One region of the Bradyrhizobium sp. 154 genome, then DNA from elsewhere that is predicted to be linked to it. Evidence: riboswitches for the same ligand, from Rfam matches in the RefSeq annotation. Region 1 holds a riboswitch; each other region holds the start of a gene.
What was found. A riboswitch is a leader RNA that binds a small molecule or an ion and turns the genes downstream of it on or off. The one in region 1 is predicted to bind cobalamin.
Positions count from the first base shown of each region.

Region 2: linked by a shared signal. The riboswitch ahead of metE (5-methyltetrahydropteroyltriglutamate--homocysteine S-methyltransferase) and the one ahead of IVA92_RS12590 (DUF1636 domain-containing protein) in region 1 are both predicted to bind cobalamin.
Region 3: linked by a shared signal. The riboswitch ahead of IVA92_RS22905 (TonB-dependent siderophore receptor) and the one ahead of IVA92_RS12590 (DUF1636 domain-containing protein) in region 1 are both predicted to bind cobalamin.

Region 1 covers NZ_JADPKG010000050.1:91,086-103,306, forward strand. Annotated here, with positions in the region: gene cobJ (precorrin-3B C(17)-methyltransferase) at 1-6, opposite strand, end outside; gene IVA92_RS12565 (precorrin-2 C(20)-methyltransferase) at 3-734, opposite strand; gene IVA92_RS12570 (precorrin-8X methylmutase) at 737-1,366, opposite strand; gene cobG (precorrin-3B synthase) at 1,366-2,529, opposite strand; gene cobN (cobaltochelatase subunit CobN) at 2,526-5,774, opposite strand; gene cobW (cobalamin biosynthesis protein CobW) at 5,774-6,808, opposite strand; gene IVA92_RS12590 (DUF1636 domain-containing protein) at 6,805-7,179, opposite strand; cobalamin riboswitch at 7,271-7,492, opposite strand; gene cobO (cob(I)yrinic acid a,c-diamide adenosyltransferase) at 7,533-8,168, shown strand; gene IVA92_RS12600 (cobyric acid synthase) at 8,181-9,629, shown strand; gene cobD (threonine-phosphate decarboxylase CobD) at 9,618-10,583, opposite strand; gene cbiB (adenosylcobinamide-phosphate synthase CbiB) at 10,595-11,536, opposite strand; gene cobU (bifunctional adenosylcobinamide kinase/adenosylcobinamide-phosphate guanylyltransferase) at 11,659-12,162, shown strand; gene cobS (adenosylcobinamide-GDP ribazoletransferase) at 12,159-12,221, shown strand, end outside.
Region 2 covers NZ_JADPKG010000034.1:431-5,669, forward strand. Annotated here, with positions in the region: gene IVA92_RS07770 (4Fe-4S binding protein) at 60-263, shown strand; gene IVA92_RS07775 (hypothetical protein) at 327-572, shown strand; gene IVA92_RS07780 (aminotransferase class V-fold PLP-dependent enzyme) at 657-1,043, shown strand; cobalamin riboswitch at 1,220-1,419, shown strand; gene metE (5-methyltetrahydropteroyltriglutamate--homocysteine S-methyltransferase) at 1,519-3,834, shown strand; gene IVA92_RS35955 (DUF6538 domain-containing protein) at 4,763-5,167, shown strand.
Region 3 covers NZ_JADPKG010000101.1:34,953-47,173, forward strand. Annotated here, with positions in the region: partial or broken gene IVA92_RS22880 (CusA/CzcA family heavy metal efflux RND transporter) at 1-536, opposite strand, end outside; gene ihpB (divalent metal ion exporter adaptor subunit IhpB) at 529-1,527, opposite strand; partial or broken gene ihpA (divalent metal ion exporter subunit IhpA) at 1,524-2,784, opposite strand; gene IVA92_RS22895 (hypothetical protein) at 2,838-3,194, opposite strand; gene IVA92_RS22900 (GDCCVxC domain-containing (seleno)protein) at 3,818-4,027, opposite strand; cobalamin riboswitch at 4,375-4,570, shown strand; gene IVA92_RS22905 (TonB-dependent siderophore receptor) at 4,678-6,954, shown strand; gene IVA92_RS22910 (PepSY domain-containing protein) at 6,957-8,486, shown strand; gene IVA92_RS22915 (class I SAM-dependent methyltransferase) at 8,861-9,472, opposite strand; gene IVA92_RS22920 (cytochrome c family protein) at 9,569-10,087, opposite strand; gene IVA92_RS22925 (CusA/CzcA family heavy metal efflux RND transporter) at 10,414-12,221, opposite strand, start outside.

The DNA of each region.
Region 1 (12,221 bases):
CGTCATTCGGCGGCGTCCAGGTGCCGGCCCTTGCCGTGCACCAGCACGATCGCGAAATAGGGACAATCGGCGGCATCGACCTCGGCGAGCCGCGCGATGCGCTCGCCGGGCATGGTGCCGCGCTCGACCAGCCAGGCATCGTCCAGCCGTCCGGCGGATGCAAGCGCGCGGCGCACCTTTGCAAGATTGCGGCCGGTCTTCATGATGATGAGTGCATCGGAATTGCGCATGCGCCGCTCGAGTTCGTCTTCGCCAAGCGTCCCCATCAGCACCGTCGTCACATCGTCGCCGAGCGCAATCGGCTGTCCCACGCCGTTCCAGCAGCCGACCATGCCGGGAATGCCCGCGATCACCTCGATCTCGACGCGGCCTTGCAGGCGCGTATGCAGATGCATGAAAGAGCCGTAGAAGTAGGGATCACCCTCGCAGAGCACGACGACGTCGACCGCGCGCGAAAGCCGCGCCAGGCGCTCGGCCCATTCGTCATAGAAGCCGGCGAGCAGATGGACATAGCCGGGGCTGTCGAAGGCGATCTCGGTCGTAACGGGATATTCCATGGGGTATTCGGTGATGTCGGCAGCAAGCATGCCCTCGACGATGCGGCGCGCCTGACCCGGCCTTCCCTTCTTGCGGAAATAGGCGACGTGCCTGGCACCGCGCACCATGCGGTCGGCGCGCACGCTCATCAAATCGGGATCGCCGGGGCCGAGACCGCAGCAGATGATGCGTCCCATGACTATTCGCTCCCGCTCGCCAGCGCGTTCACGGCGGCAACCGTGATCGCGGAACCGCCGAGGCGGCCTTCGACCGTCAGCGCAGGTGCCGGCGGATCGGCCATCAGCGCGGCCTTGGATTCGGCGGCACCGACGAAGCCGACCGGACAGCCGATGATCGCCGCGGGCCGCGGGCAGTCGCGGTCCTCCAGCATGTTGAGGAGATGAAACAACGCAGTCGGCGCATTGCCGATCGCGATGATCGCGCCGCCCAGATGTGGCCTCCACAGCTCCAGCGCCGCAGCCGAGCGCGTGTTGCGCATGGACTGCGCCAGCGCCGGCACGGTGGCATCACCGAGTGTGCAGATGATCGGGTTGGCCGCAGGAAGTCTTGCGCGCGTGATTCCTTCCGAGACCATGCGCGCGTCGCACAGGATCGACGCGCCATTCTGCAAGGCCGCGCGCGCAGCGGCCACCATGCCGGGCGTGAAGCGGATATGCGCCTCAAGGCCGACCATGCCGGCGGCGTGGATCATCCGCACCACGACCTGCTCCTCGTCCGGCGAGAAGCGCGCAAGATCAGCCTCGGCGCGGATGGTCGCAAAGGACTGCCGGTAGATCGCCGCGCCGTCGGTCTCGTAACTGTGCGGCATCAGTGCCCTCCCACCAGAATGGAGGGATCGCTGACGATGTCATCGCGGTTCAGGCCGCGCAGAGCGGGCTCATCGCGGGCCGATCCACCGCGCACGAGATCGAATCCGGCACCGGTCGCAACCAGCGTCACCGCGGTGGCGCCGGAATGCGCACAGCCCTTGGCGCAGCCAGAGACATGAAGCCGCGTATCGGGTGCAATGCGCGGCGCGAGCGCGGCGGCGAGCGCGCGGGTGTCGGCATGCGCCTCGCGGCAGCGTGGGGCGCCGCTGCAGGCGATGACGCGCAGCGCGGGATCGTAGGGTTCGGTGATGAGACCCGCCCCGTTCGGCATCGCACGCTTGCCCTCGCTCAAGACCATCCGCCATGGCGTCATGCGCAGAGCATGTCCGCAACCGGCGAATTCATGCAGCGTCGTATGCAGCATCTGCCCGAATGCGACCCCGACCATGGCGCCCTGCGGATAATGTCCGGGCTGCAGCGCAGCCATCACGGAGGCAGGTTCGGTCTCGCCGCGCAAGGTCCCCGGCAATGCCGCACCGGAAGCGATGTGGGCCGCCATGCGCCCTCGCCCGCTGCGGACCCCGCCGGAGGTAATGAACCAGTCTGCGAGCGCGAGCGCCGTGCTCACGACGTCTCCGCGTCCGACGGAACGACCGAAGCTCGCACCATCGGCGCGCACGAGAAGCCGGCCCGCACGATCGCGCTCGATGCGCACGTCGGCGGAGTCGCCGGCGAGCACGCGCGAGGTCCCGTCATCGATGGCGAAGCCGAATTTTGTGGGCAATTTGAGCGCGCTGTCGGCAAGCGCCTCTTCGAGCTCGGCGGCGAGCGCCTGCGTGTCGTCGCCCTCGTTCCAGAACGGCGTCACCAGGATGTTGCGCCGGGATTCGATATCGGCATCGGGATCGAGCAGCGCCAGTCGCGCAAGGCCGTCGAGCAGCGGACCGTGGCCTTCGTCCCTGACACCTCTGATCTGGAGGTTGGCGCGGCTCGTCACGTCGAGGAGACCATTGCCGAAGCGTTCGGCCAGATCAGCAAGGCCGGAAGCCTGTGCCGCTTCAAGGCGACCGCCGAACGGGCGCACGCGGACCACGAGCCCGTCGCCCGATTGCATCGGCCGCAGCGCGCCGGGACACCAGCCCTTGACCGCGGAAGCGCTCATGAGGCCTCCTTCAACGCAGCGGCGATCGAATTGCGGCGCGTCCGCCAGAGCGAGGCGTCATGCAATCGCGTGAAGCACGTCTCCATTGCTGCGACCGCCGCCGGATTTTCGCGCGCCATGAAAGCGCGGACGTCGGCGTTGCCAAGCGTCGCGTCATAATAGAGATCGAACAGATGCGGCGGCACGGCGCCGGCAAGATGCGCGAAGGCGGCCATGTGCTCGAGCGTCGCGGCGATCTCGGCCGCGCCGCGAAAACCGTGGCGCATCATGCCGTCGATCCAGGCGGGATTGGCCGCGCGCGCACGGACGACCCGGGAGATTTCCTCGGCCAGCGAGCGCGCGTGCGGTTGCTCGGGACGCGTCGTGTCAATGTGATAGAGCGATGGTCCTGCCGCGCCGAGATGTGCCGCAGCTGCGGCGACCCCCGCTTCATGCGCAGCATAGTCCGCGGCGAGCAGAAGATCGGTCTCTGGCAGATCCTGGACATGGACGAAGGCATCGGCGGACGCAAGCCGCGCCTCGATGCCGGCGCGATCAGGCTTGATCGCGCCATCCGCCGAGAACGCCCAGGACGATGCCGACAGCCACGCTTCCCCGGCGGCATCACGCGTCTCGGGCGTGAAGGTATCAGGGATCGCTGACAAGCCGACGCCGTATTGTCCGGGCCGCGGCGCAAAGACGCGTGGCGCACGGTGGCGATAGGGATTCTCCTCACCCTCTTCGTCGCGGTTTGCGAGCGCCTCGGACGCAGCCTCGAACAATTGCGCCAGACCCGAAAAGACGTCGCGGAACAGGCCCGATACGCGCAGCGTCACGTCGATGCGGGGGCGGCCGAGCTCGGCCGGCGCGATGATGTCGTAGCCGGTGACGCGCCCGGAGGCGTGGTCCCAGTGCGGCGCAAGACCGGCCAGATGCAGCGCCATCGCGAACTCCTCGCCTGCGGTGCGCATCGTCGCCGAGCCCCAGAGATCGACCACGAGCCCCTTCGGCCAGTCGCCATGATCCTGCAAGTGACGGCGCAGCAGCTCTTCCGCGAGCTTGATGCCTTGCGCATGCGCCGACGGCGTCGGCACCGCGCGTGGATCGACGGCGAAGAGATTGCGCCCGGTCGGCAGCACGTCCTGGCGCCCGCGATAGGGCGAGCCCGATGGCCCCGGCGCAATGCGCTGCCCCGCAAGCGCGGCGCGCAGGGCGTCCCGCTCCGCGTCGCCGCAGGCGCCGCGGCCGAACACGTGCAGGCCGTCACCGAACTGGCTTTCCTTGATGTCGCAGACGAAACGATCGATCCGTGGAATCGCTTCGGCTGGTGCGGCCGATGCATCGAGGCCAAGATCGTCTTCGAGGCCCGCGGCACGGGCTTCGTCGCGGATCGCCGCGATCAACCGCTGGCGGCGGGCGGGGTCAAGACCATCGGCAGTGGAATATTCGTCCAGAAGCCGTTCGAGCCGGCGCAAGCCCTCCGGGACGACGGATGCGGCAAGGGGCGGCGGCAGATGGCCGATCGTGACGGCGCCGATGCGCCGCTTGGCCTGCGCGGCCTCGCCAGGATCATTGACGATGAAGGGATAGATGACCGGCAGATCGCCGATCAGGGCTTCCGGCCAACAGCTCGATGACAGCGCCAAGGATTTGCCGGGCAGCCATTCCAGCGTGCCGTGCGCGCCCATATGCACGACGGCGTCACAGCCCTGCTCTCGAAGCCACAGATAGAACGCAACATAGGCATGGCGCGGCGTGCGGGCGAGATCGTGATAGTCGACATCGCGCGTGGTTGCATCGCCACGCTCGGGCTGAACCGCGATGATCGACTGGCCGCACCGAATCGCGGCGAAGTGGAGCGCACCGTCGCGACAGCTCGGATCATCCTCCGGCGCACCCCAAGCTTGTGCGAGATCATCCTGCAATGCTTGCGGCAGACGCGAGAGCGCCGTGCGGTACTCAGCGACGCTCCAGGTCAGCTGCTGCCTCAGCAGCGTTTCGCCGAGCGCATGAACTGGCGCGGCATCGAAGCCCGTCTCCGCGAGGTCGGACAGCAAGACCTCGACGGACGCCAGCGCATCGAGGCCAACCGCATGCGCGATCTGGTGTGGACGGCCCGGGTAGTTCGAAAGCACGATCGCCAGACGCTTCTTGGCGGCCGGCGTCTCGGCGAGCCGCCGCCAGGCCGCAACCCGTGCGGCGACGGCCTTCACCCGCTCCTCGTCAGCGCGATGCGCAAGATGGGAGAACTGCAGATCGGGATCGCGCTCCGCAGCGGATTTGAAGCTCACCACGCCCGCGAACAAGCGGCCATCGACCTCGGGCAGCACCACATGCATCGCGAGGTCGCCCGGCGAGAGGCCGCGCAGCGAGGTAGCCCAATCCTCGCGCCGTGCCGTCGAGAGCGCAACCTGGAACACCGGACACGGGGCTACGTCAAACGGCGTCGTGCCATCGTCGCCTACGGCCGAGAACGCCGTCGCATTGACGATCGCCGTAGGAGGATCTCGCGCGAGATGCGCGCGCAGCCAATCGGCGACGGCCGCGGCTTTCAGCGAGGTGACGAAGACACCATAGGCACCAAAACCCTTCTCGCGCAGCGCGGCGATCAAGGCATCGACCGGCCCGGTGTCCGCAGCGGTGAGATAGGAGCGATAGAACGTCACCAGCGCGTGCGGCTTCCCCTCGCCGCCCGTCGGCGCAGCAATGACGCCGCGCGCGGGATCATAAAATCCCGTCTCGGGCACATTCATTTCGCCGACGACTGGCCCGGCATAGAGGCCCGAGGCCAGCGCGAGCTGCGCGATCGCGGCTTGGGCCGCGACCGGGCCGCCCGTGTCACAGAGCACCTTGAGCCGGCGCAGGGTCGAGACCGGCAAGGTCGAATACGCGTCGAGCCGCGTATCGTCACGGCCGTCGGCCGGCAGCACGGCCAGCACGATGTTGCGGTCCTTAGCAAGTTGCTGGAGCGTCGCGAGACCATACGGCCAATAGGATTCACCGCCGATCAGACGTACCAGAATGCCACGCGCATGGGAGAGCGTGCGCTCGATATAGGTGTCGACCGAGAGCGGATGACGCAGTTCCGCAAGATTTGCGAGCCGCAGCGACGGCAGGCTGGTACGGCCGCGCCGCCAGCCGGCCGCAAACGCGGCAAGATCGGAATCCGAATATGAGAGCACCACGAGATCGGCCGGGTCCTGGCCGATGTCCCTTGGCGTCGCGGTCTCCTCAAGACCGCGGCTCTCGCGGAAAACGACGTGCATCAGGTTGCTAGCCCTGACCTGATCGCGGCCTCGTCAATATCGCCGTGCTCGCCAATCACGACGAGTTTCGATTGCCTGACACCTGCGCCCCAGGGCTTGTCGAACTGGTGGCGCACACGCTCGCCGACCGCCTGCAGCAAGAGGCGCATCGGCTTGCCCGCGATTGCGATATAGCCTTTGACGCGCAGCACGTTCTGCTCGCGCGCTAGGCGCTGAACGGAGGCGACCAGCGCATCGATATCGGCAACTTCCGGCAGGTCGATCACGACGGAGGCAAAATCGTCATGCTCATGCTCCTCCTCGCCGTCGTGATGCGAGGGACGCGCGGCAAGATCGCTCTCGGCGGCGGCGCCGAGACCGAGGATGACGCGCGCATCGATCGCGCCGTCGGTGATGGGAAGCATCGGCACGCGGCGCGGCATCTCGGCGGTGATCGCCGCCTTGGCGGCTTCTATCCCTGAGCTGCCGGCAAGATCGGCCTTGGTCAGCAGCACGATGTCGGCGCAGGCGATCTGGTCCTCGAACACTTCCGACAGCGGCGTCTCGTGGTCGAGATTGTCGTCCGCCGCGCGCTGCGCTTCGACTGCAATCGGGTCCGGCGCGAAGCGGCCAGCAGCGACAGCCTCTGCATCGGCCAGCGCAATCACGCCATCGACAGTGATGCGCGAGCGGATCTCCGGCCAGTCAAAGGCCTTCAGCAGCGGTTTTGGCAACGCCAGGCCCGAGGTCTCGATCAGGATGTGATCGGGCTTCACGGGGCGTGCCAGCAATTGCTCCATGGCCGGAATGAAATCGTCAGCGACGGTGCAGCAGATGCAGCCATTGGCGAGCTCGATGATGTTCTCCTCCGGGCAATTGGCAGCAGCGCACGACTTCAAAATCTCGCCGTCGACGCCCTCGCTGCCGAACTCGTTGACGAGCACGGCGAGCTTCTTGCCGCCGGCATTGGCGAGCAGATGCTGGATCAGCGTCGTCTTGCCGGAGCCGAGAAAACCGGTGATCACAGTGACCGGGACTTTTGCGAGCGAATTCATTCGGCGGCCTCCGGCACGACGGCAAGGGGGGGAATGCGGGCAAGCGACTGCTTGCGGAAGATTTCGGGACGGCTGCGCCAGGGCACGAGGCCGTCGGGCGCGGCCGCATACGCCGCAGCGCCCGCGACCACGTCGCGCGCATTCGTCTCCGACAGGCGGCCATAGACATAGGACCAGCGACCCGGCGCACTCAGCGCGACCGAGCAGCCCTGGCTACAGGCAGAGAGGCATTCGACCGGAACCACATTGACGCCGTCGGGCACGCCGGCGTCCAGGATCGCGCCATGCAACCGCTTGCCCGGCGTGACGTCGCCTTCGCCAAGCGTCTCGCCGGCACGGCAGGTAATGCAGACGTGAAGTGTGACCGTCATCGCCTCTTCCAGAATAACAGCGGGAGGCGAAGAGGCGCACGGACCATTGTGAGAGGCCCGTTTCCCCGTCGCGGAACACCCCGTCCGCCGGTCCAAAATCGTCCGCGCTGGCAGGTCTCCCGGCTTGCGGAGCAGGGCTTTTGCCCTTCGATCCCCGCCTTCCCGATCCCGTTAGGGGTCAGTGGCTTCGGGCATCTCTCCGGTCACGGTCGCGGGGGCGGCTGCATTTTGGACCCAAATCTTGCCAATTCGGACCCTATCGCATTCCCTCTTCGCCTGTCATAGGACAGGAACCAGCGCAGACCCACCATTTGCCGGTGGCCGCCACTTGTCAAGCCGAAGGACCGGATACGATGACGCCTGAACCGGATATCCAAACGGGCGAGGAAACCGACGCCCGCCACGCCGCGAAAATGGCAAAGAAGAAGGCCGCCCGCGACGAGATCATGGCGACCAAGAGCGGCGAAAAAGGCCTCGTTATCGTCCACACCGGCGCCGGCAAAGGCAAGTCGTCCTCGGCCTTCGGCATGATCGTCCGCTGCGTCGCCCATGGCTTGCCCTGCGCGGTGGTGCAGTTCATCAAGGGCGCCTGGGACACCGGCGAGCGCCGCCTGCTCACTGGCCATTTCGGCGACCTCTGCCAATTCCACGCCATGGGCGAAGGTTTCACCTGGGAGACGCAGGACCGCGCCCGCGACATCGCCGCCGCGCGCGCCGGCTGGGACAAGGCCAAGGAGCTGATTCGCGATCCTGCCTTGCGCATGGTCGTGCTCGACGAGATCAACATCGCGCTGCGCTATGACTATCTCGACATCGCCGAGGTGGTCGAATTCCTGACGACGCAAAAGCCGCCGATGACGCATGTCGTGCTCACCGGGCGCAACGCAAAGGACGAATTGATCGAGATCGCCGATCTCGTTACCGAGATGACGCTGGTCAAGCATCCCTTCCGGTCCGGCATCAAGGCGCAAGCCGGCGTCGAGTTCTGATACGATCTCGCCATGGCGCGCGCGCTGATGATCCAGGGGGCCGGCTCGGACGTGGGCAAGTCGCTCATCGTCGCGGGCCTTGCGCGCGCCTTCATGCGGCGCGGCCTGCGCGTGCTCCCTTTTAAGCCGCAGAACATGTCGAACAATGCCGCCGTCACCGTCGACGGCGGCGAGATCGGCCGCGCCCAGGCGCTTCAGGCGCTCGCCGCTCGCGTCGAGCCGCACACCGACATGAACCCGGTGCTGCTCAAGCCGGAGACCGATGTCGGCGCGCAGGTCATCGTCCATGGCAAGCGCATCGCAACGGTGCGTGCGCGCGATTATGCGGCGATGAAGCCCTCGCTGATGGGCGCCGTGCTGGAGAGTTTCGCGCGCTTGAAGACGCGCGCCGATCTGGTGCTGGTCGAAGGCGCGGGCAGCCCGGCCGAGGTGAATTTGCGAAAGGCCGACATCGCCAATATGGGCTTTGCGCGCAAGGCCAACGTGCCGGTCGTGCTGGTCGGCGACATCGACCGCGGCGGCGTCATCGCCCAGCTTGTCGGCATCAGGACGGTCATCGACCCTGACGATGCCGCGATGATCCAGGGCTTCGTCATCAACAAGTTCCGCGGCGACCCCACGCTGTTCGATGACGGCTACCGGCTGATCGAAGCGAAAACCGCATGGCGCGGCTTTGGCGTGCTGCCCTGGTTCGCGCGCGCCGGCGAGCTGCCGGCCGAGGACGCGCTGGGCCTGCGCGACGCGCGCAAGCCGGGCCAATGCAAGATCGCCTGCCTCGCCCTGTCGCGGATCGCCAATTTCGACGATCTCGATCCGCTCAAGCTCGAACCCGGCGTCGATCTCGTCATGGTGCGTCCGGGCGAAGCAATCCCCGGCGATGTGAGGCTGGTCATCATCCCCGGTTCAAAATCCACTCGTGGCGATCTCGCCTTCCTGCGAGCACAGGGCTGGGACATTGATCTCGTGGCGCATCACCGCCGGGGCGGCCATGTGCTCGGGCTCTGCGGCGGCTATCAGATGCTCGGACACAGCGTTGCCGACCCTGACGGCATCGAGGGACCTGCGGGCGACACGCCGGGTCTCGGGCTGCTCGACGTGACAACGGTGATGAGGCCGCAGAAGACGCTGACACGCGTCTCCGCCTTGCACGCCGCCACCGACCAGGCGATCGAGGCCTACGAGATCCACATCGGCCACACCGACGGGCCCGATCGCGCGCGGCCATTTGCGAAACTGAACGGCAAGCCGGAAGGCGCGATCTCGCGCGATGGCCGCGTCCAGGGCAGCTATCTGCACGGCCTGTTCACGTCGGATGATTTCCGCAAGGCATATCTGGCAAAGCTCGATATTCCCGCGGGTAACGAGCCCTATCATGCCAGGATCGAGAGCGCGCTCGATGCCCTCGCCGATCACATCGAAAGGCATCTCGACGTCGAAGGCCTGCTCGCGTTAGCCCGCTAGCACCTCGGCAAGGCGCGTCCATTCGGATTCGCTGCCGGGAAGCCCGAGGCGCAGCCATGCCGGCTCTCGCGCGAAAACGCGCGACCAGATCTGGGCGCGCGCGAGCTTTTCCTGCGCGGCCAGCGCGTTAGGTGTCTGGTAAAGACGAAACAACGGCGTGCCGCCGATAAGCGTCCAGCCTTGCGACTGCGCCATGGCGTCGAGCCGAACACAGTCGCGTGCGAGCCGCGCTGAGGTAGCCTCAGCCCAGGCATCGTCGCGCAAGGCGCGGCAACCGATCGCGATCGCCGCTCCCGAGACCGGCCATGGACCCGACATCGACGCAAGCTTGCCGATATCCGCCGCATTGCCAATTGCGAAGCCAAGCCGAAGGCCGGCAAGGCCATAAAACTTTCCGAACGAGCGCAGGATCAACAGCCGCGGCCGATCGACTTCCGAAGCAAGCGACAGCTGCGGGACGGCGTCGGCAAAGCTCTCGTCGATCACGAGATGGCCGACGCGCGGCAGCAGTGCCAGCAAGTCCTTGGGCGAATGGCGGCGGCCATCGGGATTGTTGGGATTGACGACGATCGCGAGGTCTGCGCCGGCCAACGCGTCAAATTCGCCGACCTCCAGGACATCCCAGCCCGCGGCCGACAGGACCCCGGCATATTCATTGTAGGTCGGCGCGAGGATGCGCGCGCGGCCAGGCGCCGCGAGCTGCGGCAGCAGTTGAATGGCGGCCTGTGCACCGCCCATCGCAACAACAGGTGCGCTCGTGCGATAGGCGTGCTGCGCGGCTTGATGCAAGGCATCGATTTCGGCGCGCGACGGCAACGCGCTCCAGGCGCGCGCGCTCACCTCGCCTACCGGATAAGGCAGCCGGTTGATCCCTGTCGAGAGGTCGATCCAATCCTCTGCGCGTCCGCCAAAACGCTGCTGTGCCAGATCGAGATTTCCACCGTGCTCGCGCATGCCCCGTTCTTTCACGCGAAGGCCAGGACCGCAAGCACCGCGGCGAGAAGCAGCATGGACCTGCGATAGACCGTCAATCCATGATTGATGTCCGCAGCGAGCGGATCGCGCGCGCCCTCGTTGAGCCAGGGCTCGTTCGTGACGCTACCGTGATAGATGCGTGGGCCGCTGAGCCGCACACCGAGCGCGCCAGCCATGGCCGCTTCCGGCCAGCCAGCGTTAGGCGAGCGGTGGCGGCGGGCATCGCGGGTCATGCACGACAGCGCCTCCGATCGCCGCGACGCCAGCAGCACGAAGAGGAAGCCGGTCACGCGCGCCGGAACGAAATTGGCGACATCGTCGATGCGCGCTGCGGCCCAGCCGAACGCTTCGTGCCGCTCGCTGCGATGTCCGATCATGGAGTCGAGTGTGTTGATCGCCTTGTAGCCGAAGATGCCGGGCAGGCCGAACAGCGCGCCCCAGAACACCGGCGCCACGACGGCGTCGGAGGCGTTCTCGGCGAGGCTCTCGATTGCCGCGCGCGCGATACCGGCCTCATCGAGCGCCGCGGGATCGCGGCCGACGATCCGCGAGACCGCGTCGCGCGCGGCGGCGATGTCGCCGGCCTGCAAGGGCGTCGCGACAGCCGCGACATGGTCATGCAGCGAGCGCAGCGCGACCAGGGGCCAGGCCAGGACGCCGACCAGCGCGATCTGAATCCAGCCCCAGGGAAGCACGGACTGAAGCATCCAGCCGAGCGCGATTGAGACCGCGATCACCGCGAGCGCTCCGGCAACGCCGGCGGCGCGGCGAAACGCCGGCGGGTCAGACGCGCGATTCCAGGCGGTGTCGATAGTCGCGATCAGGCGGCCGAGCCAGGTCACGGGATGGCCGATCCGCGCGAACAGCCACGACGGCCAGCCCAGCAGGGCATCCGCCGCCATCGCCACCACCATCCCCGCCGCAAAGCCCACACGCGCCTCCTGTTCCGCCCCTGTTGCGCAAAGCGAAGGCAGAGCGCAAGCCCCTACAGGCCCGATTTCGGCTTTGTCTTTGGCCGTGTTTGGTGATTAGTCAGGGCTGATAGGAGACCTTCATGGCCGTCATCTTGATCACGGGCGGAGCGCGATCGGGCAAGAGCACGCGTGCGGAAGCGCGAGCGAAGGCCTTTCCCGGGCAGCCCGTCTATGTCGCGACGGCCGAGGCGCTCGATGCCGAAATGGAGGCGCGCATCGCCACGCATCGCGCGCGGCGCGAAACCGACTGGATCGAGCGCGAGGTGCCGCTTGATCTCGTGCAGGTGCTGGTCGCAACCGATGGCGGCGGCGCAAGGCTGGTGGATTGCCTGACGCTGTGGCTCTCGAATCTGATGCATGCGGAACGCGACTGGGAGAGCGAGGTGAAAGATCTTGCCGGCGCCCTGCCCCGGCTGAAAAGCCCAGTTGTTCTCGTCACTAACGAGGTCGGTCTCGGCATCGTTCCTGACAACGCCCTGGCACGCAGCTTTCGCGACGCCGCCGGCCTCATGAATCAGACTATCGCGGCGGCTGCCGACGAGGTCGAGTTCGTCGTCGCCGGCCTGCCGATGAAATTGAAATGATGCCGCGCGCCGAATTTCTGCGAGACGTCATCGCCGATCTCAGGATGGCGGCATCGTTC
Region 2 (5,239 bases), on a different contig from region 1:
TTGGCACGGCATTTGAAAGGGATCGCCAATGGCATCGCTCGCCTAAGGAGTCGGAAGGCATGGCTTACAAGATCGTCGCTTCGCAATGCACCGTTTGTGGGGCATGTGAGTTCGAGTGTCCCAACGCGGCGATCAGCCTCAAGCGCGACATTTACGTTATCGATGTCAAAAAGTGTACGGAGTGCGAGGGCCATTCCGACAGGCCGCAATGTGCGGTGGTCTGTCCGGTGCCTGACACCTGTGTCCCGTCGAAGACAGCATAAGCAGCCCGCGTCCAGAAGGCTTCACCGCTCGATTTCGCGAACGAAGTAGTAGATGTCGCGCTTGTGGAGGCCGCCGACCGCGTGGGGCGGATCGAGGTCGATCAACATCGTTATGACCTTAAGGCGCCGATCGATTCCGAGAAGCCCTCGAAGGGCTCTGCAGGATATCTAAAGCTACGTCACTTCGAAGCCGAAGAGACGGTCTCGATGCGCGACGAGATCGGTCCGGAGATCCTGATGACGTGCGAGAAGCTCGGCATCCGCTTGGCCGTGGTCACCATGCACGCGTGCATGAGCCTAGGCTCATAGCAGGATTCCCGCCGCCCGCGCTCGCCCCGCTCACTCCAGTTTCGCAAGTCAGCGTGCATCCTGACGTCCGGAACTGTTCCGGCGATGTCGCGCAGGCCAACATCCAGGCTGCACTACTCGCCAGCGGCGACGGAAACAACGAAGGCGCGCGCCATAGTCGCTCAGCACGTAAGTGCTTGGCGCACCGAGGAGATCATCTTGACCAACGCCACGGAGGCGATCGAGCTCGCGGCTCGTCGCGGGGTCCGCCGAACACAGGCAGTCCGACCTGATCATCCGTGCGATCCTGGAGCAATCCCGGCCTTGGCAATTCCTAAGGAGCCTCATGGCGCTGTGTTCAAGCGGATGTCGGCCGAGCATGATCGCAACTTCCTCACGGGCGAGTTCGAGAAGCTGCTGACGGAAAAGACCAGGCTTGTCGCGATCACGCAGATGTCGAAGCGCCCAGTGCGTTCGTTCTGCTCGCGTTAGCTCACGACTACGCCAAGAGGGTGTTGAGCGGACGCATTCATAAGCGGAGGCTTCACAGATCCACGCGTTTTTACCAGGCCGGGAGTAAGACCGTTGTGCCCTACCTGGTACAGCTGGCAATCGCTTGGGCAATATCGCGGCAACACTTAGTAGGTTGACGGATCGATCCTCGTGCGTCTAATGCCAGCCGTCGTGGTCTTCGGATTTCGTTTGATCCAGAGCTAAGAGGGAGCCGGTGCAATGCCGGCGCTGCCCCCGCAACTGTAAGCGGCGAGCCGCTGTCCAACGAAGTCACTGAAGCCATGCGGCTTCGGGAAGGCCGGACAGCAGCGACGACCCGCGAGCCAGGAGACCTGCCTCGACAATATATCGTCCACGGGCGGGGTGTCCCGGTGTGCGCCAAGCAGCTGTCGCTCACGCGATATTCGCTGCATGCGTCCGCCATGGCCTTTGTCCCAATTATGGGGTCTGATCTATGTCTATTCTTTCGCTTCCCGTTGCCACATTGGGGACGTCACGCATCGGCCCACGACGCGAACTCAAGTTCGCGCTCGAGAGCTACTGGGCGGGAAACTCCAGCGAAGCCGAGCTCCTCGAGGCGGGGAGTGGACTTCGTGCCGCTAATTGGGCACGGCAGAAATCCTGCGGTGTGACGGTCATTCCTTCGAATGACTTCTCGCTCTACGACCAGGTGCTCGATACCAGCGTAATGGTCGGAGCCATTCGCGACGTCTACGGCTGGACCGAAGGTCCTGTGTCGCTCAAGACCTACTTCGCCATGGCACGTGGCGCTCAGGACGGTGATCACACTCAGCATGGGCCTGGCGTAGCCGCACAGGAAATGACGAAGTGGTTCGATACCAACTACCACTACATGGTGCCGGAATTTCACCAGGATCAGATCTTTAAGTATTCCTCTCGAAAGCCGATCGAGGAATATGAGGAGGCAAAAAGCCTCGGCTACCAAACGCGCCCCGTCCTAGTTGGCCCAGTCACTTTCCTGAAGCTCGGCAAAAGCGGAAATCCCGCATTCAATCCGCTGTCGCTGCTTGATAGGCTCCTCCCAGTTTATGTCGATGTTCTCCGCGAACTAGCCTCGCGCGGTGCTGAATGGGTTCAGCTCGACGAGCCATGCCTGGTGATGGACGTCGACGAAGCGTCGCGGGCGGCTGTCCGCCGGGCCTATGCTCATTTCGCAAAGGTTGTGCCGGCCCTTAAAATCATGCTGGCCACTTATTTCGGCGCTATCGGCGACAATCTTGAAACAGCCCTTGCCTTGCCCGTTGCCGGGCTTCATGTCGATCTGGTTCGGGCACCCGACCAGTTGGACGCAATTGTCGCCACAGCCCACAGAGATCTCGTGGTCTCGCTAGGCGTCGTTGATGGTCGCAACGTCTGGCGCTCCAATCTTGCGGCGCTGCTCGACCAACTTGCCCCTTTTGTCAAAAAGCTGGGCAGGGACCGTGTTCAGATTGCTCCTTCCTGCTCGCTGCTTCATGTTCCGATCGACATTGAGCTAGAGACCGATCTCGATCCCAATCTGAAGACGTGGCTGGCGTTCTCAGTTCAGAAGATCAAGGAACTTTCGATATTGGGCAAAGCGCTGGCCGGCCATGCTGCCGAGGTGGCCGATGAACTTGCGCTTTCCGAGAACGCAGCCGTGACCCGCGAAACATCGCCCGAGATCCACAATGCGAATGTCGCCGGACGAATGGTCGCGATCGACGATAGCATGCGTCGCCGTCGCAGTGCGTTCACCCAGCGTGCCGACGTCCAGCGGGCCGCGTTCGCATTGCCGATGTTTCCAACGACAACCATCGGATCCTTCCCGCAAACGGTCGACGTCCGGAATGCGCGTGCGGCTCATGCGCGGGGAGCGCTGAATGACGCGCAGTACGAGCAGCTTCTGAAAGCGGAGACAGCCCGTACCGTGCAGTGGCAGGAAGATATCGGCCTGGACGTGCTCGTACACGGTGAGTTCGAGCGCAATGACATGGTTCAATACTTTGCCGAGCAGCTGTTGGGATTCGCTTTCACCAAGCACGGCTGGGTTCAGTCTTATGGATCGCGGTACGTTCGTCCGCCTATCCTGTTCGGAGATGTCTCCCGGCTGAAGCCGATGACCGTTGAATGGTGGCGCTTCGCGCAGTCTCTGACCAAGAAACCCGTCAAGGCTATGCTGACCGGACCGGTGACGATCCTGAACTGGTCGTTTGTCCGCGACGACATCTCGCGGAGCGAGACATGCCGTCAGATCGCTCTTGCGATCCGAGATGAGGTGATCGATCTTGAGGCGGCTGGAGCGACCATGATCCAGATCGACGAGGCTGCGTTGCGGGAGGGATTGCCGCTACGCAAATCGCAGTGGAGGAACTATCTCGATTGGGCAGTGGACAGCTTCCGCGTTTGCTCGTCCGCTGTCGCCGACGGAACTCAGATCCATACCCACATGTGCTATTCCGAGTTCAACGAAATCATCGATGCGATCGCAGCAATGGATGCTGACGTCATTTCAATCGAGACGTCCCGTTCTAAGATGGAATTGCTCGAGGCCTTCAAGAGCTACAAATATCCCAATGAGATCGGGCCCGGCGTCTATGACATTCATTCACCGCGCATTCCCGCAGCGGCGGAAATCAAGCAGCTGATTGTGTTGGCGCGGCAGCGAGTTTCCGATCGGCAGCTCTGGATCAATCCCGACTGCGGACTGAAAACTCGAAGCTGGGAGGAGGTGCGTCCCGCGCTCGTCAATATGGTGGCCGCCGCACGCGAGTTGCGGGCTGAGCCATGATGGTGCGGAGCGTTTCGCCAACGCGTTTGTGAACAAGATGCACGCGCTTTGGGGGCTTACGATGTCCTTGCGAGCTCCCAAAGTTCCCAGCGCCTCGGAATGCCGGCGGGCGCCGGCGGAGGCGGTCGCATACAGCCGGCGACAAGCTCGATTCTCGACCCGACGGCCGACAGCATGCCGGCGACGTCCGATCAGGTCACATATTGCGACGTCATTAACGCTCCACGCGAAGCACAGCCCTACTTTTTCATTTATCCATCGCGTGGATGCGTCCCATCACAACAATCTATTTTACCGTCCTTACGGAACGTCATACGAAATTCGCGTCCTGGCACGCTCTTCGGGAAAGGTAATCGAGCGTTGTTGGTTTTTGGGGGCGTGCCAAATGCTGCTGCGCGACGGCAAACTGCCGCTTGTGTTTCAGGGCACGGCAGCCAAACCGCTTGCGCGAAGGATCCCAGCTCGATCAAGGCACTGACGTCCCAACCGGACAGCGGGCGAGTGGTGGACAAGTCGTGAAGTTTCCGACAGGAGCGGAAGGCAAGCGGCTCCAAATTTCGCGCGGAGTGATATCCGTTTCTCCTTGTTTGACGGCGAATGCCCTCGCCGAAATCGATCGCCGGTAAGTCCTCCCTACCGACGAAAGCTGGTGCGATGCATAAAGCAGCGTCGTTCCTGCGTGACTTTCGCCCGGCCTCCGGAGGAGGCCGGGCTTTTTTGGTGCCCCAGGCATGGCGCGGACCGCGTGACTGGCGCGATTCGACCGGAGTAGTGTCCGGTCCTGACTTGGAGGTCAGAGTCCTTTCCTGGGCACCATACAATTCTGGATATCAAACAAATCCAGATAGATAAGTCCAATCAGAGTGTTGCGTTGGCCCCGACTGTGTAACAATGGGGCGTAACATTGCTGTTTAGGGTTGTTCGGCCGATGCGCCGGGACGGGTCTCGCTTTCCACTTTTCGTGCAACGCATTCCGGCTGATGTCCGGCGCAAGGCGGTCGGTTTCGAACTGGCGATTCCGCTCGGTGATGGCTTCGTTTTCGTGACGCCCAGCGAGGGCGCTCAGGCCGTCCGGTTCTCTCTTCGCACGGCAGAGCCAAATGAAGCTAAGAGGCGTCACGCGCTCGCTGCGGCCAGTCTAGCGATCATATGGGAGGCGCTCCGGAATGACGCCCCCGTGCGTTTAACCCACCGGCAGGCCACGGCTTTAGCGGGCGAACTCTATGGCGTGTGGGCGGACAGCGAGAGCCGCGCCCGAGTGTTGCCATGGTGCGCGCCCGGAGTGGGCTGGGCGCCCGACACTGAGAGCCAGGACGAGCAGGAAGCCCATTGAGCGGCCGTGGTGGCAATGTGGGCGAGGGTTGGCGAGGACGGTGACCCCCAAAAATTGGAGAAGCAGCTCGGG
Region 3 (12,221 bases), on a different contig from region 1:
CCGGAACGTTGCGGAGCTGCGGCTTGATCCCAGTCCTGGATCGTGCGCAGGTCGCTTGGGGTGAATTCCTTGCCGCCCGGCGCCTTGGCGCCGTGTTTCGCCTCGACCGTATAGAGGTAGATTTCGCCGAGGCCGGTGGCGATCGGCCCCATCGCGACTTCGACGCCGGCGGGAAGCTGGTCCTTGACCTGTTGGATGCGCTCGTTGACGAGCTGGCGGGCGAAGTAGATGTCGGTCCCGTCCCGAGAGACGACCGTGACCTGGCTCAGGCCGTAGCGCGACAGGGACCGGGTGTATTCGAGCTTGGGCAGGCCACTCATCGCCGTCTCCACCAGGAACGTGATGCGCTGCTCGGTTTCCAGCGGCGAATAGCCGGGCGCCTGCGTGTTGATCTGGACCTGCACGTTCGTGATGTCAGGCACGGCGTCGATCGGCAGCCGCGTGAAGTTCCAACCACCGAAGGTCAGAAGCCCGAGCACGAAGAGGATCACCAGCCAGCGCTGGCGGATGGAGAACTCGATGAGGCGCTCAATCATGCTCTGCCTCTCCCTTGCCCATCTCGGCCTTCACGACGAATGAGTTTTCGGCGACATACTTCTCGCCCGGCGCTATGCCTGCACGGACTTCCACGAACTTCTGGTCGGAATCCCCGAGCTCGACGGGGCGTGCTTCGAGCTTGTCGTCGTCTTCGCGCACGAACACGACCGTCTTGTTCTCGAAGGTTTGGATCGCGCCCGCGTGCACCGCGACCGGCACCTTCCGCTCGGCAAGGACCAAACGAGCGGTCACGAACAGGCCCGGCCGCAGCCGTCCGTCGCGGTTCGGCAAGATCACCCGCGCGATGGCCGTCTGCGTTTCGCTTGCCCCGACGGGCGCGAGATAGGAGATCTTACCCTTGATCTCGCTTGCGGCGTCGTCGGGATCGATCAGCACCTCGTCGCCGATCCGGACGCGCCTGAGATCCTGACGATAGATGGAAAGATCGACCCAGATCGTTGACAGGTCCGCCACGACGAAGGCCGGCTTCTGCTCGGACACGTATTCGCCGAGCGAAATCTGCCGGTCGATCACGGTGCTGGCCATCGGCGCCTTGAGATCGTACACGGTGAGGCTTTGGTTGCTTTCGATCGAGGCGAGCAGGTCGTCCTTGGCGACCACGTCCCCGATGCGCCTCTTGATGCCGCGCGCGATGCCGGGGAAGCGCGGAGTGACCTGGACCACGGTCTCCTGGTTGGCGCGTAGCACGCCGTTGAACGACAGGGTCTCCGTCAGGGTGGCCGGGCCGGCTTCGGCGAACGTCGCGCCGGCAGCCGCAAGCTTGACGTCGCTGATCACGATGCGGTCGGCGCCGTGCTCGTCCTTCTCCACGTGCTCGTTGCCGCCCTTGGCCTCTTTGGCTCCGCTGCCTTCATGCTTTTCGACGTGCTGCGTCGCGGCGGGAGCATCGGCCGGCATGAGCCAGCGATAACCGAACGCGCCGGCGGCGGCCGCGACCACGGCCATGACGATTGCGCTGGAAGTTCTCATCGTGCGCTCTCCCGCGCCAGGACGAAGGGATTGCCGACGAGCCCTTCGATCGTCGCAACCGCGACATGGTAGTTCTGCAACGCCTCCTGCTCGCGCACGCGCGCTTGCGTGACGTTGGCCTGGGCATCCAACACTTCGAGCAGAGAAAAGCGTCCGGCGCCGTAGCCCTGCTCGATCTCATTGGCGGCTGCTTGGGCCTTGGGAATACCGGACTCGCGCAGAACCGCGAGCTCCCGCAGCGAGCCCTGCACGGTATCGTAGGCCCGCCCCGCGACGACGAGGAGGGTGTTGCGGTTCGCCTCACGCTCGGCTCGCGTTTTGGCCAGGCTTTCCTGGGCCGACAGGATATTGCCCTGGTTCTGATCGAACACCGGGATCGGCACCGACAGGGTCAGCCGGACGGCGTCGTCGTTGGTTTCGTTGAAATGCCGCCAGCCGGCGGCGAGACGGACGTCCGGGTAAGGCTTCAGCCGCGCCAGAAGAAGTTCGGCATTGCGCTGGGCGTAGACTGCATTCCACCTCACCAATTGCGGGTTCGCGTCGATGGCCGCGATCACTGCCTGGAACGACGGCGCCCGAGCGGTAGCATCCAGACGTCCGGAGACGCTGGCGAACTTCGGTGAGGTCTCCCCTATGACCACCCTAACTCGCGACGGGCGCTGGACAGGCTGGCTTTGGTGCGCTCGCGATCGGCCTTCACCAGGGCGGCGGCGACTTCGTCTCGGCAGGCGACGACGCGCCGGCGTCCACCCTGCGCTGGAGCAAGGGCGTCAGACGCTCGAGCGCGGCGACCTGCTCGTCCAGGATCTGGATGCGCCGCTGCAGCCCGAGCACGTTCAGGAACGCGATCGCCGTCTCGGCAAGGATCTGCAGGCGCACCGCCTTGCGTTCGATCGTGGCTCCTTCCACACCTGCCTGCCCGGCGGCGATGCGGGCCTCGCGCTTCCCGAAGAGCTCGAAGAGCTGGCTGATCTGCAGCGTCGTCTCGGCCGACTTGGTGCCGCGGTAGATACCGGATCCGAAAGAATTGTCCTGTTCGTAGGACAGTTCCGGATTGAGCAGTGCCCCCGCCTGGATGCGCTGGCCGGCGGCGATCCCGACGTCGCGCTCGGCGGCCGTCAGACGCGGACTGGTCGCGAGCGCGCGCTGCAGCGCCGCTCCAAGGTTGAGGGTCTGCGAATGCGACACCGCGCCCAACCAGGGACTGACCAGCAACGCCGTCGCGCACGCGAAACGCGTGACGCACTTTGGAAACATGGTGAAAACCTGACGAAAGACGGATCTAGGGCGCGATGCGCCCAGCGGTCATTTCAGGTCAGGAATTTCGGGGGCGGTGGGTCGATTCCGGGCGGCAGACCGCGCCGAACGACCTGCAGCGTGGGTACCATCTCTATCGGGCGCATCACGGCTACCGCTGCAATCACTGGGGCCGGAACGGAGACGGAGAAGCAGCCGTGACAGTGATGGTCGGCCAAAACGCCCTTGTCGGAATGGCCGATGCCCTTGTCGGCGAAGGAGACGACAACATTGGGCGACGAATTTGTGACATCCAGATCGCACACGCCGTGAAGCACGCCGGCGATCAGGTAGGTCGCGATCACAAATATGGTCATCGCACCGCGCAGCGAGCGCGGCAGGATACGGCCAAATCTGAAGGAAAGGGTCACTCGGGGTTCCGATCGATCGGGCGATGACCAGTACCATGCACTAGGCCGGGGTGTCGATCCGCAACAGTGTTAACATCCTTATGATCCGGGAACCGGGGGCTCAAGTCACGGGAGGGAACGCTTGACGGAATAGGCGGCAGCTCTGAGCTCCAGCTGCCTCGCGCACGGCAAGGGTGCCAAATAGTCCGAGAGGCTCGCGCGAAGTGTGGATCGATGCTGCATGCTCCCTCCTGTCGTGTATCGTGTCTGCTTGATGAAGTCGGCGATGCGGTCGGCCACGTCTTCCGCGGAAGAAATGATGTTGACCCGGCCGCCGCTCGAATCGACGGCGGTCCACTCAGGTCGATCCAGCGCCCGATCGTTCTACGTCGACAATGGAAAGCAGTTGCCGCTTTGGAAGGACTTGCCTCATTTCACGTACTGGCTGATCCCGATAGCTGTCGGGGTACCGTTCATCGTTCGTTCACTTCTATGGGCCCCGTTAGCGCGAGCTCGCGGCGGAATTCCCACGTGATTAGGGCAAGAGCGACGGCGCAGCAATTGAGGTCCGGACCCCAACGCCGATCGCGTTATTCTCGCGCGAAAGCCCGTGCACTCATCGGCACACGCAGGAAATCGGCAAACTACCCGCAGCAAGCTCCCTTGCCATTCTCTTGGATCGGTGGGCAAGGCACGGTGCCATAGGAGCAGAACACGCAGCAATTGCCCGATTTAGGCTTCAGCCGGGTGCCGCATCCGCGGCAATCGTAAAAGAATTGGCAAGCGTCGGTCGGCATCGTCTCAATGGATCGATGGCCGCATGACGGGCAAATGAGAGTGGATTCGACGTGCATGCCCTCTAACGTAGCATCGCGCGAGCCAGTTTCCAACGATCATCGCCTGGTTGATCCCGGAGGGCACCTTAACGGCAACGATACGAAGGATACGTGCGGAGCTTTGAACGGCATTGGAGTTGTCACCGACGTCGAACGTAGTGTGCGTCGTGATCGCGACCTCGTCGGCCTGTGCGCAAGCAGTAGACCTCACCACGCTCACCGCTGCAACCAATTCATAAGGGATCGATGCGTGATCTGACATGCCATCTCCCGCGGTGTCGAATCCTCGACTTGGCCTGATGATCGGCGCCACGCGCTGACTTCTGCCGCAGCGAAACATCCAATTGACAGCCGTTTGCAAATAAAACTAGGGTGACAACGACGGTTCTCCTTCGGGAGATCAATAGGGAATACGGTGCGGGGATCCCCCAACGCCGTGGCTGCCCCCGCAACTGTAAGCGGTGAGCCTTCGCCAAACGCCACTGGGCCTGCGGACCTGGGAAGGCGGCGAGAGGTAACGACCCGCGAGCCAGGAGACCTGCCGTCGGTCGTGGTCACACGCGAGCACATTGGGCGGGGTGTCCTGGTGGGTGTTGGGGCTGCCTTCTTCTTGAGGCAGCGGCCAAGCTGCGTTCGCGGTGACGTGCCACGTTATCGCGAGTCTGTTGATGACCTCCCGTACAATCTTCGCGCCGCGGTATCGCCGCGCGATTCTGCGCTCAGCTGCATTCTCCTGCCTGGTTTTGTCGACCGACGGCTGGGCACAGTCCGAAAGGACGGTCCAGACGCTCGACCCCGTTGTGGTGCAGTCGCCGGCAACGTCGCCGAGGGCCCAAAGCACCCGACGCAGTTCTGCGACCGCCAGCGCCGCGCGTTTGCGCCAGCAGCGCAACATAGCTGTCAATACCGGTACACAGGTTGCCGCGCCGGCTGGTCCTGTCTTCGCCGCACCGACGCTCAACCTCACCGGCGCGAGCACGGCCGGCAGCCGGCTCGGCCTGACGCGACTGCAGACGCCAGCCAGCGTGGAGGTGATCTCCGCTGAAACCATCGCCGAACGCGGCCAGCAGAACATCGTCGACGCGGTGACGCAAAACGCCACCGGCTTCACGGCGAGCCCGGCACCGGGCAATGGCGGCGTCTCGTTCAATACCCGCGGCTTCACGGGCCTTGGCTCCGTCATGACGCTGTATGACGGCACCCAGCTCTATATCGGCGCCGGGACGGTGGCCTTTCCGTTCGACACCTGGTCGACCGAGCGCATCGAGGTGCTGCGCGGCCCTGCGTCGGTGATGTACGGCGCGGGCGCGGTCGGCGGCGCCATCAACGTGGTTTCAAAACTGCCATTGTGGGTCCCTCGCAATCAGGCCGAGATGTCGCTGGACAGCAACATGACCCGGCGAATTGCGGTGGACAGTGGCGGTCCGGTCAGCAAGGACGTCGCCTATCGGATCACCGCCTCCGGCAACATGTCGGATGGCTGGGTCGATCGCGACGACACCTCGAACGTCGCGCTTCATGCCGTGATCCAGATCAAGCAGAACGACGACGTCACCTGGACACTGTCCACGGACTACGGTGACCGCAACCCGTCGCGCTACTTCGGCACGCCGCTGATCAACGGCAGGCTCGATGAATCTCTCCGCTTCAAGAATTACAACGTCAGCGACAGCCACATCCGCTACCAGGATAGCTGGAACCAGGTGAAAACTGAATGGCAGGTGGCCGATGGAATTTCGGTTCAGAACACGCTTTACTATCTGAACTCCAAGGGACATTGGAAGGACGTCGAAAGCTACGCCTATAACCCCGCCACCGGCCTGATCAACCGCAGCAGCTATATCGAGATTTTTCACGATCAGCAGCAGGTCGGCAATCGCATGGATGCGAAATTCCGCGGACATGTCCTTGGCATGGCCAATGAGTTCGTCGCAGGTTTCGACGTCAACAGCATCAATTTTACCCACACCAACAATTCACCTTACGGCGGCTCGTCGTCCGTCAACCCATTCAGTTTCGCTCCAGGCGTATTCAACAGCCCGAACCCCACAGTTCCCGGCTATGGCAGCGTAACCAACCAGTACGCGCTGTTTGCCGAGAACAGGCTGTCGGTCACCGAGCAACTGTCCTTGATTGCCGGCATACGTCAGGATGAACCGACAATCGCGCGCACCGACTATGTCTCGCCCGCCAACAGCTTCGAGAAATCGTTCTCTTCGACGACCTGGCGCGCCGGCGCCGTCTATGCACCGGTCAAGGATCTCGCTTTCTATGCCCAATATGCCACCGCGGCCGACCCGGTCGGAGGGCTCGTCTCACTGTCCTCCGCAAACAAGAACTTCGACCTGGCGACCGGCAAGCAGGTCGAAATCGGTGTCAAGCAATCGTTCTGGGGCGGCCGCGGCGAATGGACCCTGGCCGGCTATGAGATCGTGAAGAACAACCTGCTGGCACGCGATCCCAACATTCCGTCGCTGACCGTCCAGGTCGGCCAGCAGTCATCGCGCGGCGTCGAAGCGTCAGTCGGTTTCCTGCTCGATCATTGCTTGCGCATAGATGCCAATACCGCCTTCCTGCGCGCGAAATACGATGACTTCGTGCAGGCGGTGGGCGGCGGAAGCGTGAACTATGCCGGCAACGTACCGGTCAATGTGCCGCAGAACGTCTCCAATATCTGGGCGACCTGGGCCTTCGCACCGAACTGGTCGGCCAACGCAGGCGTGCAGATCGTCGGCAAGACCTATGCCGACAACGCCAACACGGTGACGCGCCCGGCCTACAACATTGTCAATGCCGGCGTGCAGTGGAAGCCCGACCTCAACACCACCGTGTCGTTCCGCATCTACAATCTCTTCGACGAGATCTACACGACGTCGGGCGGCACTACTCAGTGGCTGCTCGGCATGCCACGCACGGCGCAGCTCGCGGTCAACGTGAAGTTCTGAGCGTGTCACGGACCCTCAAACGCACACTCCGGCGGTGGCTGTACATCGGCCACCGCTGGGTCGGTATCGTCACCTGCCTGTTCTTCGCCATGTGGTTCATCTCCGGCGTGGTGATGATGTACGTGGCTTTTCCCGGCCTTTCCGACAAGGAAAGGCTGGCAGCGCTCCCTGATGTCCAATGGGAGAAGGTGGCGCTGTCGCCGGACGACGTGATGAAAGCCGCAGGCGCGACGCGCTATCCGCGCGACCTCCGGCTTTCGATGCTGGCCGACGAGCCGGTGTATCGGATCACCGGCTGGGACGGCAAGCGACAGGCGATCTCTGCAGCCGATGGCCGGATCATCACCGGCGTCTCCGAACAGCAGGCGCTCGCGGTCGCACAACATCATCCCGCGAGCAGATCACCGCAACTCGAAGACATCATCGATCGCGACCAATGGAGCGTAACGGCCCGTTACGATCCGCTGCGGCCGCTTTACCTCATTGCGCTCGGCGACGATGCGGGTACCAGGCTCTATGTCTCCTCGCGCTCCGGCGAGATCGCGCTCGACACCAACCACACCGAACGGGTCTGGAACTGCCTCGGCTCGATCCCGCACTGGATCTATCCGACCGTGCTGCGCAAAGATGGGCCGCTGTGGCGGCTGGTCGTGCTCTGGATCTCCGGTATCTGCCTGATCATCGGCGTCACCGGCATCTGGATCGGGATCCTTCGCGTACGCCTGAAGCGGCGCTATGCCAGCGGCAGGATCACGCCTTATCGTGGCTGGATGGCCTGGCACCACGTCACCGGCCTGATCGCGGGTATCTTCGTGCTGACCTGGACGTTCTCCGGTTGGCTTTCGCTCAATCCCGGCGAATATTTCGCAAGCCGCAACATGACGCGCGAGGTGCTGCAACGCTATGCTGGCCATGATACGCCGACGATTGCGACGAAGCTGCCAACACCGCAATCCGCCGCCGTCGAAGTGCGCTTTGTCTGGCTTAATGGCAGCCCGATGATGATCGCCGCATCGCGTGATGGCACGCAAAGACCGCTGGATGTGACGTCGGGCCAATTCGCAACGCTTCCGCAGGATCGCCTCTGGACTGCCGCAACAAAATTGCTGCCGCAAGCGCGCGTCGTGGAACGGTCAATCCTGAGGGAATACGATGCCTATTGGTATGCCCATCATCAGGACCGCGAATTGCCGGTGCTGCGCGCCGTGTTTGATGATGACGCGAAAACATGGTTTCACATCAGCCCCGTCACGGGCGACATCGTTGGCCGCGTGGACAGCGGCCGTCGCACATATCGATGGCTGTTCAACGCGCTGCACAGTTTCGATTTTCGGTTACTGCTGATGTATCCCCCGGCCTGGGACATTGTGGTGTGGCTGCTCTCGATCCTTGGGACCATCGTCTCGGTGAGCGGTGTCGTTGTCGGCTGGCGCTATCTGAGGTACTTTCGTGTCGTCGAAGCGCCCGGCCGCTGCTGCCGCCGGTGGTTCCGCAGAGGTCAAGTGCTACGCCTGGAACGGCGCGGGCGATAGCCCCTCGGGTGGCTGAGCTTGCAACGTGCTACGGACTGGACCTGCGACCAGAGCCTCGTAGTGTGCACCGGCGGCAGGGCCGAGGCGGATCTGGTCCGCAAATGCGCTCTCCTTGTACGGTAATAAGTCGCTTGCCCTGGGCGATGTGCCGAGATGGACCGAATAATGGAGGCCGACCGGCTGACGTAGCCGACGCCAAGATGTTGCTCGCAAACTTCTGTGCCACTGAAAGCCAACACACTCAGCACCGAGACCGCATTTTGGCGAGAGATAGAAAATTAACCGGGCTCCGCTTCTCCGATCAAGCTGCCACAGAGGTCTTCCTTGCTGCTCCGGCGGCCACTCCTTCGGCGTGATCAGAACTTGCCGCTCTGTCAGCCTGGCCGCGCACTGCCTTCGTACATGAAGGTCATCGGCTTCGGTCCCGCTATGTAGCCGGTCTCGATCCGGTCGATCCGGAATCCCGCATCCTCGATCATGGAGCGGATCGGGCGGTTGAGGTGACAGCCGCCGCTGATGTGCCGCCATGGCGGCGTCAAACGGTCCTGCCACCAACGCACGCTTAGACTAGGCGCCAGGCCATGCTCGGCGAACAGGAGCTTGCCGCCGGGGCGGAGCACCCGGCGCATCTCGGCAAGCGCTACGGCAGCCTGCGGAACGCTGCACAAGGTCCAGGTGGTCACGATGCTGTCGACGGTGCCATCGTCGAGCGGAATGGCTTCGGCGGAAGCTTCGACGAATTGCACGCGCAGGTCCGCATGCACGGCTCCCCGAGCCATGGCGACCAGCTTCGGAGAAGGCTCGAGCGCCAGTATTTCCTTCGCCGGCGAACGATAGAACGGCAAGTTGCGGCCCGAGCCGACGCCGATTTCCAGCACGCGGCCCTCGGCGGCGCCGATCACGCGTTCGCGAAAAGGCAGAAGCTGCTTGTTGCTCATCGCGAGATCGAGAAGGCTCGGCAGCACGAAGTCCTTGTAGAAGCCCATCGAACGCTCCCGAAGCTTGTAACCGCGGTTTCGGAGACGGTTGGAGTGTGCACCACCAACGAGCCCAAACCGAGCCGATCGGAATGCCGGCAAGGCTCAGCACCGCGGCTCGATCATCTTGCTGATCTCCTCGGGCCCCGCGAAAATCACATCGACGCGATCGCCCATCATTCCGGCCGGCACGATGGCCGGAGCCCCGCTCTCCGGACCGTCCTTGCTGGAATCCGTCTTGATCCGGAGATTGCGTTCCCAAAACGCCCGCGTCTTGCCGTCGGCCGTAGTCACACGATAGGTGTCCCGGCAGTGCGTGATGCTAGTCACGTGCTGCGGGGGATCCAGATTCTTCAGATTCGGAACGCGCCCACCTCCCATCATTCCGCCCATCATGCCACCCATTCCTTGCGCCGATTGCCGCGGCGCTGCACCTGGCTTGGTTGCTTCCTTCGGGAAGGCGAGCAGATCGGCGCGCGTGCGAGCATCCTTGATGCCCTCGAACGGCATGGCGTTGTCCGGCACCATGCGTTCCGGATCGGTCAACCAGGCATCCAGCGAGCGGTCATCCCAAATGATCCCCGAAGCTTTCAGCGCGTCGGAGTAGCGGTCGAAACTCGGCAAGCTTCCGGCGTTCCTTCCCCAGACGTTTGCAAGACTTGGCCCCGTCATGTTGCGGTCGGGCTCGAGGGAGTGACATGCTGCACAGGCCCGAAAATCCTGCTCCCCGCGAACTACGCTGTCCTGCTGCGCCCGAGCCGGCGCGGAGACGAGTACAGCAGCGAGAGCCGCAAGTAGAATGCGATGCATCATCAATCTCCTCGGCCCGAGAAGAACAGGTATTTGATCAGCGCGGCCGCGCCCAGCGCGAGCACGACGACGATCAGGACCCAGATCAGCGCCATGCCGCCCATCATTCCAGACATCATCCCGTCTATCATTGGCTCACCTCATTTGGCAGGCTCCGGGATTCGGAGTGTCGTGACGACAGCCTTCGACTTCGCCGGCACTCCCGGTTTGCCCACAGGCGGCAACCGGAAGCCTTTGACCAGGCCGAAGATCGCCGGGATCACGATCAGCGTGAGCAGGGTCGACGAGATCATGCCGCCGATCATCGGCACCGCGATCCGCTGCATGATCTCGGACCCGGTGCCGGTGCTCCACATGATCGGCAGCAGTCCCGCCATGATGGCGACGACGGTCATCATCTTCGGCCGGACGCGCTCGACCGCGCCCTCCATGATGGCCTCGCGGAGATCGGTCCGGCTCAAGGTCCAACCCTCGGCGGCGCGGCGCGCCCTGATCTCGGCAAGCGCCTCGTTGAGGTAGATCAGCATCACCACGCCGGTCTCGGCGGCGACGCCCGCGAGCGCGATGAAGCCGACGGCGACGGCGACCGAAAGGTTGAAACCGAGCCACCACATCAGCCAAAGCCCGCCGACCAGCGCGAACGGCAGCGACAGCATGACGATTATCGTATCGGTCACCGACCTGAAATTCAGGTACAGCAGCAGGAAGATGATGAGCAGCGTCGCCGGCACGACGATCTTCAGGCGGGCCATGGCGCGCTCGAGATATTCGTACTGGCCACTCCAGACCACGTAGTAGCCCGACGGAAACTGGATGCTGGCCTGGACGGCGCGTTGCGCCTCGGCGACGTAGCCGCCGAGATCGCGGTCGCGGATGTCGACGTAGATGTAGGTCGCAAGCTGGGCGTTCTCCGTCCGGATCGACGTCGGGCCGCGCGCGAGTTGAACGGTCGCGACTTCCGCGAGCGGGACGGCGCCGCCGGCGGGCATGGGAACGAGGACGTCGCTTGCGATCTTCTTCGGATTGTCCCGGAGGTCGCGGGGGTAGCGCATGTTGACCGTGAAGCGCTGCCGGCCCTCCACGGTGGTCGTGACCGCCTGACCGCCGAGCGCGGTCGCGATGGTGTCCTGGACGTCCTGGACCATGATGCCATAGCGGGCCAGCGCCGACCGGTCGGGCGTGATCTCCAGGTAGTAGCCCCCGATGGCCCGTTCGGCGTAGGCGGACGATGTTCCGGGCACGTTCCGCAGCACCTGCTCGATCTGCTTGGCGAGCTTGTCGATCTCGACGAGGTCGGTGCCGATCACCTTGACGCCGACAGGAGTGCGAATGCCCGTCGAGAGCATGTCGATGCGCGCCTTGATCGGCATGGTCCAGGCATTGGAGACGCCCGGAAACTGCAGAGCTTTGTCCATCTCGGCGATCAGGCCGTCGATGGTGAGACCCGGCCGCCACTGCTCCTTGGGCTTGAGATTGACCACCGTCTCGAACATCTCGGTCGGCGCCGGATCGGTCGACGTGGAGGCCCGGCCGGCCTTCCCGTAGACCGACGCGACCTCCGGGAAGGAGCGGATGATGCGGTCCTGGGTCTGCATCAGTTCGGCGGCTTTGGTGACGGAGATGCCGGGCAGCGTCGTCGGCATGTAGAGCAGCGTGCCCTCGTCGAGGTTCGGCATGAATTCGGTGCCGAGCTGACGGGCGGGCCAGATCGTGATCGCGAGCGCGGCGAGCGCAAGCAGGATAACCAACGTCTTTGCGCGCAGCACGCCCTTGATGACGGGGCGATAGATCCAGATCAGGAAGCGGTTGATCGGGTTGCGGTGCTCCGGAACGATCCGTCCCCGGACGAAGATCACCATCAACGCAGGCACCAGCGTGACCGAGAGCAGCGCGGCGGCCGCCATCGCAAAGGTCTTGGTGAAGGCGAGCGGGCTGAACAGCCGCCCTT